Massilia litorea: one gene and its partner. The protein of the gene in region 1 interacts with the protein of each later gene in a pairwise test. Links are inferred from orthologs where the notes say so. Each region holds a gene or a part of one and is shown in the gene's direction. Other genes may lie near its edges.

Region 1 (3,299 bases):
AGATCAAGAACGCGCGTTATAAAGAAGACACGGGGCCGCTGGACGAGTCCTGCGACTGCTACTGCTGCAAGAATTTTTCGCGCGCGTATTTGCACCACCTGCACCGTTCGAACGAAATCCTGGGCGCGCGGCTGAATACGATTCACAACCTGCACTATTACCTGAAACTGATGCAGGAGATCCGCGACGCGATCGACGCCGATGGCTTCCACGGCTTCCGCCTGAAGTTCGCAGCCGATCGCGCCCGCGGGGTGTGATGTTGTAGGTGGGCACTCCGTGCCCACGCGGTCATGCCGGGGCGGACCGTACAAAATGATCTCGCCCCCAATTTCCACCTTGCAATTTATGAATGTCATTCCCACATGGTGCGGAATGGCCGCTGGCAGTTCGCCGGTGCTAGAATACAGCGCTGTTTTTTTTATCTCACAATCGGAGTCCTTGTGTTCATTTCCAACGCGTACGCGCAAACCACCACCGCTGCCGACCCTGGCCTGATGGGCAACCTGACGACCTTCGCTCCGCTGCTCATCATGTTCGTGGTCATGTACTTCCTGATGATCCGTCCCCAGCAGAAGCGCCAGAAGGAAATGAAGTCGATGATGGAAGCGCTGGCCAAGGGCGACGAAGTCGTCACCGCCGGCGGCATCCTGGGCCGTGTGGTGCAGGTGAAAGACGCCTACGTCACCCTGGAAGTGGCGACCGGTACCGAAATGGTCGTGCAGAAGAACGCAGTCACCACGCTGCTGCCGAAGGGTACCCTGAAGTCCCTGTAAGCCTGCGCCGCGGCCCCCGGGCCGCTGTCGCTCAACACCCAACGCTGGAACACTATGAATCGCTATCCCGTCTGGAAATACATACTGATCGCTGTCGCGCTCCTGCTGGGTGCGCTGTACACGGCGCCTAATTACTTCGGCGAATCGCCGGCGTTGCAGGTTACGACCGGCAAGACCGCGGTCAAGATCACGAGCGACACCACGGCCCGCGTCGCGGATGTGCTCACACGCGAAGGTGTTCCGGCTAAACAAGTGTCTCTGGAAGGCACCGGCAACTCGACGGCCGTGCGTGCACGCTTCGACACGACCGACGCCCAGTTCAAGGCCAAGCTCGCGCTCGAGCGCCAGCTCAACCGCGACCAGGCCGACCCCGATTACATCGTCACCGTCAACCTGGTGAAGAATACCCCCGCCTGGATGCAGAAACTGCGTGCGCTGCCGATGAACCTCGGCCTCGACTTGCGCGGCGGCGTCCACTTCCTGCTGCAGGTCGATGCCAAGGCCGTGCTGGAAACCAAGATGAAGGGCACGCAAGCGAGCGTGCGCAGCATCCTGCGCGACAAGAACGTGCGCCACGCCGGCATCGAGCGTAGCGGCAACACCGTGGAAGTGACCTTCCGCGATGCCGAAACCCGCGCCGCCGCCCGCAGCGTGCTGTCGAGCCAGGTTCAGGACCTGCAATTGGCGGACGCCGCCGACGGCAGCGACCTCAAGCTCCTGGTGACCCTGAAGCCGGAAGCGCTCAAGCGCACCGTGGAAGAGGGCGTGAACCAGAACATCACGACGCTGTCCAAACGTATCAATGAACTGGGCGTGACCGAACCGGTCATCCAGCGCCAGGGCGCCGACCGTATCGTCGTGCAATTGCCGGGCGTGCAGGACGTGGCCCGCGCGAAAGACATCATCGGCCGCACCGCGACCCTGGAAATGCGCATGGTCGATCCGACCGTGACGCCAGGCACCGAACTGTCGGCCGCAGTGCCGCTGAACTCGGAACTGTTCACCGAAGGCCGCGGCGCTCCGGTCGTGGTCTCGAAAGATATTATTTTGACCGGCGACTATATCTCCAGCGCGGTCGCTACCTTCGACCAGAACCAGCAGCCTGCCGTGTCGATCGACCTGAACGGCGACGGCGGCCGCAAGATCCGCCTCGTGACCCGAGAGAACATCGGCAAGCGCATGGCGGTCCTGTTGAAAGAAAAGGGCAAGTACACCGTGCCGACGGCGCCGACTATCCAGGGCGAACTGGGCTCGACTTTCCAGATCACCGGCATCGGCAGCATCGAAGACGCCAACGAACTGGCGCTGCTGCTGCGCTCGGGCGCCCTGTCGGCGCCGATGGAATTCATTGAAGAACGCGTGGTCGGCCCGCAGCTGGGTGCCGAAAACATCAGCCGCGGCCTGCACTCGACGGTCTGGGGCTTCCTGGCCATTACCGTCTTCATGATCATCTACTACAACATGTTCGGCGTCTTCAGTGCACTGGCGCTGGCGGCCAACGTGCTGTTCCTGCTGGCGCTGCTGTCGATGCTCCAGGCCACGCTGACCCTGCCGGGTATCGCGGCAATTGCGCTGGCGCTCGGTATGGCGATCGACGCGAACGTGCTGATCAACGAGCGCATCCGTGAAGAGCTGCGTGGCGGCGCCACGCCGCAACAGGCGATCACGCATGGCTTCAGCCACGCCTGGGACACGATTTTCGACTCGAACGTCACCACCCTGATCGTCGGCCTGGCGCTGCTGATCTTCGGTTCGGGCGCCGTGCGCGGCTTTGCCGTCGTGCACACCCTGGGCATCCTGACCTCGATGTTCTCGGCCGTGTTCGTCATGCGCGGCATCGTCAACCTGTGGTACGGCCGTCGCGGCAAGAAGGTCACGAAGCTGTCCGTGGGCACCGTCTGGACCCCGGGCCTGCCCGCTGAAAAGAAATAAGGACTAGGGAATCGTCATGGAATTTTTCAAAATCAAACGGGACATCCCGTTCATGCGCCACGCCTTGATCTTCAACGTGATCTCGGCGCTGACCTTCGTTGCGGCGGTGTTCTTCCTGGTGACCAAGCACCTGAATTTCTCGGTCGAATTCACCGGCGGTACCGTGATGGAGCTGCGTTATCCGCATGCGGCCGACCAGGAAAAGATCCGCGGCACGCTGCGCGGCATCGGCTATGAAGCGCCCGAGGTGGCCAGCTTCGGTACCGCGCAGGACATCATGCTGCGCCTGCCGCCAGTCAAGAACGCCAGCGGCGCGACCGCCTCGAACCAGGCTTTCGCTGCCGTCTGCGCGTCCGAAGGCGGCACGCCCAAGCAGATCACGGTGCTCGAGAAGGGCCAGCAAGTGGCGCGCACCAGCTGCGCAAATGCCGCCGGCGCAGAAGTCGTCACGCTGCAGCGCGTCGACTTCGTCGGTCCCCAGGTCGGCGACGAACTGGCCCACGACGGCCTGAACGCGCTGCTCATGGTGGTGATCGGCGTGGTGGTCTATCTCGCCGTGCGCTTCGAATGGAAATTCGCGGTCGCCGCCATCCT
Region 2 (3,337 bases), 2.5 Mb from region 1 along the record:
TATCGAAGGCAATGACACGAACGGGAAGCCACTGCTGCTGCGCACCCACACCAGCCCGATGCAGGTGCGCTACGCGCGCACCCACACGCCGCCGATCAAGGTGATCGCGCCGGGCCGCACCTACCGTGTCGACAGCGACGCCACCCACTCGCCGATGTTCCACCAGGTCGAAGGCCTGTGGATCGGCGAGGACATTTCCTTCGCTGACCTGAAGGGCGTCTACCTGAACTTCGTCAAGGCCTTCTTCGAGACCGACGACCTGCAGGTGCGCTTCCGTCCGTCGTATTTCCCGTTCACGGAACCGTCGGCCGAGATCGACATCGCCTTCGGTTCCGGTCCGCTGAAGGGCCGCTGGCTGGAAGTCTCGGGCGCCGGCCAGGTGCATCCGACGGTCGTGCGCAACTTCGGGCTGGATCCGGAAAAGTTCATCGGCTTCGCGTTCGGCTCCGGCCTCGAGCGCCTGACGATGCTGCGTTACGGGATCAACGACTTGCGCCTCTTTTATGAAGGCGATCTCCGTTTCCTGAAGCAGTTCAACTAATAACAATCACCTGCAGCTGAAGGCAAGATTATGCAATTCTCCGAAAACTGGCTCCGTTCCATGGTCGATCCGAAAATGTCTTCGGATGAACTGTCCCACCTGCTGACGATGTCCGGCCTGGAAGTCGAAGAGGTCGAGCCGGTCGCGCCGCCGTTCTCGAACGTGGTCGTGGCCGAAGTGGTCGAAGTGGCGAAACACCCGAACGCGGACCGCCTGAACGTCTGCCAGGTGAACGTCGGTACCGGCACGCTCCTGAACATCGTCTGCGGCGCACCGAACGTGCGCGCCGGCATGAAGGCGATCTGCGCCAAGGCCGGCGCCGTCCTGCCGCCGGGCGCGGACGGCAAGCCCTTCGAAATCAAGGTCGGCCAGCTGCGCGGCGTCGAGTCGCAGGGCATGCTGTGCTCGGCCAAGGAACTGAAAATCTCGGAAGAGAGCAGCGGCCTGATGGAACTCCCGCCTGATGCGCCGGTCGGCACCAGCATCCGCGACTACCTCGGCCTGGACGACCTGAAGTTCACGATCAAGCTGACCCCGAACAAGGCGGACTGCCTGTCGGTGCTGGGCGTGGCGCGCGAAGTCTCCGCGCTCACCGGTACCCCGCTGCATCTTCCGACCACGGTCCCGGTTGCCGTGACAATGGACGAAATCCTGCCGGCGAAAATTTCCGCGCCCGACCTGTGCGGCCGCTTCACGGGCCGCGTGATCCGCGGTCTCAACGCGAAAGCGGCAACGCCGGAGTGGATGAAGCAGCGCCTGGAGCGCTCGGGCCAGCGCTCGGTCTCGGCCCTGGTCGACATCTCGAACTACGTCATGCTGGAAGTCGGCCGTCCGTCGCACGTGTTCGACATGAACAAGATCCACGGCAGCCTGGACGTGCGTTGGGGCAAGAAAGGCGAATCCCTTAAACTCCTGAACGGCAACACCGTCGAAGTCGACGAGTGGGTCGGCGTGATTGCCGACGACAAGGAAATCGAATCGCTGGCCGGCATCATGGGCGGCGACTCGACCGCCGTCACGCTGGACACCACCGACATCTACCTGGAAGCGGCCTTCTGGTGGCCGAACGCGATCCAGGGCCGTGCCCGCAAGTACAATTTCTCGACCGACGCGGCGCACCGCTTCGAGCGCGGCGTCGACTATGCGACGACCGTCGAGCACATCGAGCGCATCACGGCGCTGATCCTGCAGATCTGCGGCACGGACAATACGAAAGTCGGTCCGGTCGACGACCAGGTCGCGAACCTGCCTGAGCGTAAGCCGGTCGTGCTGCGCACGGCGCGCGCCCAGAAGGTCATCGGCGTACCGATTACCGACGAGATGGTGGCCGACATTTTCACCCGCCTGCACCTGCCGTTCACGCATGAGGCAGGCAAGTTCGCGGTCACCGCGCCGTCCTACCGTTTCGACATCGAGATCGAGGAAGACCTGATCGAGGAAGTCGCGCGCGTGTATGGCTTCGAAAACATTCCGGCCAATCCGCCGGTGGCGCCATCCGCCATGCTGATCGAACCGGAAAACAGCCGCTCGCTGTTCGCCATGCGGCACCAGCTGGCTGATCTCGGCTATCAGGAAGTCGTCAACATGAGCTTCGTGGAAAGCGTCTGGGAACAGGATTTCGCGGGCAACGATTCCCCGATCAAGCTGCAGAATCCGATCGCCAGCCAGATGAGCGTGATGCGCTCGACCCTGATCGGCGGCCTGCTGGCCAACGTGCGCTATAACCTGAACCGCAAGGCGGGCAGGGTGCGCGTGTTCGAAGTCGGCGCGATCTTCAAGCGCAACGACGTCACGACCGATGGTCCGCTGAGCGTGGCCGGCTTCGACCAGCCCAAGCGCGTGGCCGCCATGGCCTATGGCCCGGTGGCGGACGAGCAGTGGGGCCAGCCGACCCGTGCGGTCGACTACTTCGACGTGAAAGCCGACCTGGAAGCGCTGTTTTCGCCGCGTGTGGTACGCTTCGTCAAGGCTGAGCACCCGGCGCTGCACCCGGGCCGCTGCGCCAATGTCGAGCTCGATGGCCGCGTGGTCGGCTTCATCGGCGAACTGCATCCGCGCTGGCTGCAGAAGTACGACCTGCCGCAGGCGCCGGTGCTGTTCGAAGTCGACGCCGCCGCCTTGCAGGAACGCGTGGTCCCGGTCTACACCGAGATTTCGAAGTTCCCGGGCGCCACGCGCGACCTCGCGCTGGTGGTCAAACAGGACGTTCCGGCCCAGTCCGTGATCGATGCGTTCGAGTCGGCAATTGCCGCCCACCCGAACGGCAAGATCGTGCAAGCCGTTGTTTTGTTTGATGAATACCGCGGCAAGGGACTGGAGGCGGACGAAAAATCGCTTGCTTTCCGCTTTAGCTTGCAAGATACTCAATCGACCTTGCAGGACGATGTCGTGGAGGCCGTGATGGCTGCCGTGGCCGAGGCCGCAAGAGAAAAACACAACGCAAAATTGCGTGGCTAAGTTTTACATCCAAAACATGTCCATCTGAAGGCAGGGCTTCAAAATTAATAACAACGACGTTGATTCGGCCGTATTCCAGGAGGCTCTGGCGGCCGATCTGCATCGCGCGATGCAGGTGGCGCGGGTACGGAAAGAAGCGGAAAAGGACCTGCCGACCCTTACCAAGGCCGAGCTGGCCGAGTTGCTCTTCGAGCAGGTCGGCCTGAACAAGCGCGAAGCCAAGGACATGGTCGAGACCTTCTTCGACGAGATCCGTAACGCGCTCGAGCGCGGCGAGGCTGTCAAGCTGTCCGGCTTCGGCAACTTCCAGTTGCGCGACAAGCCGCAGCGGCCGGGCCG

What was found.
Region 2: the proteins of secD (region 1) and pheT interact in binary tests that used the Escherichia coli proteins (3 or more experiments, as listed by UniProt). The link is inferred for Massilia litorea from one-to-one orthologs.

Annotation. Positions count from the first base shown.
Region 1 is NZ_CP062941.1:967,318-970,616, reverse strand. What follows is about bases 286-3,266. They hold secD (protein translocase subunit SecD), read left to right. Parts: upstream 286-827; coding sequence 828-2,705; downstream 2,706-3,266. Other genes in these bases: secF (protein translocase subunit SecF), read left to right, coding at 2,722-3,266; yajC (preprotein translocase subunit YajC), read left to right, coding at 441-773. Also shown: tRNA guanosine(34) transglycosylase Tgt, read left to right, coding at 1-257; more of secF, read left to right, coding at 3,267-3,299. UniProt on the Escherichia coli protein: Part of the Sec protein translocase complex. Interacts with the SecYEG preprotein conducting channel. SecDF uses the proton motive force (PMF) to complete protein translocation after the ATP-dependent function of SecA.
Region 2 is NZ_CP062941.1:3,443,513-3,446,849, forward strand. The notes cover bases 266-3,284. They hold pheT (phenylalanine--tRNA ligase subunit beta), read left to right. Parts: upstream 266-571; coding sequence 572-2,998; downstream 2,999-3,284. Other genes in these bases: pheS (phenylalanine--tRNA ligase subunit alpha), read left to right, coding at 266-541; LPB04_RS15540 (integration host factor subunit alpha), read left to right, coding at 3,108-3,284. Also shown: more of pheS, read left to right, coding at 1-265; more of LPB04_RS15540, read left to right, coding at 3,285-3,337.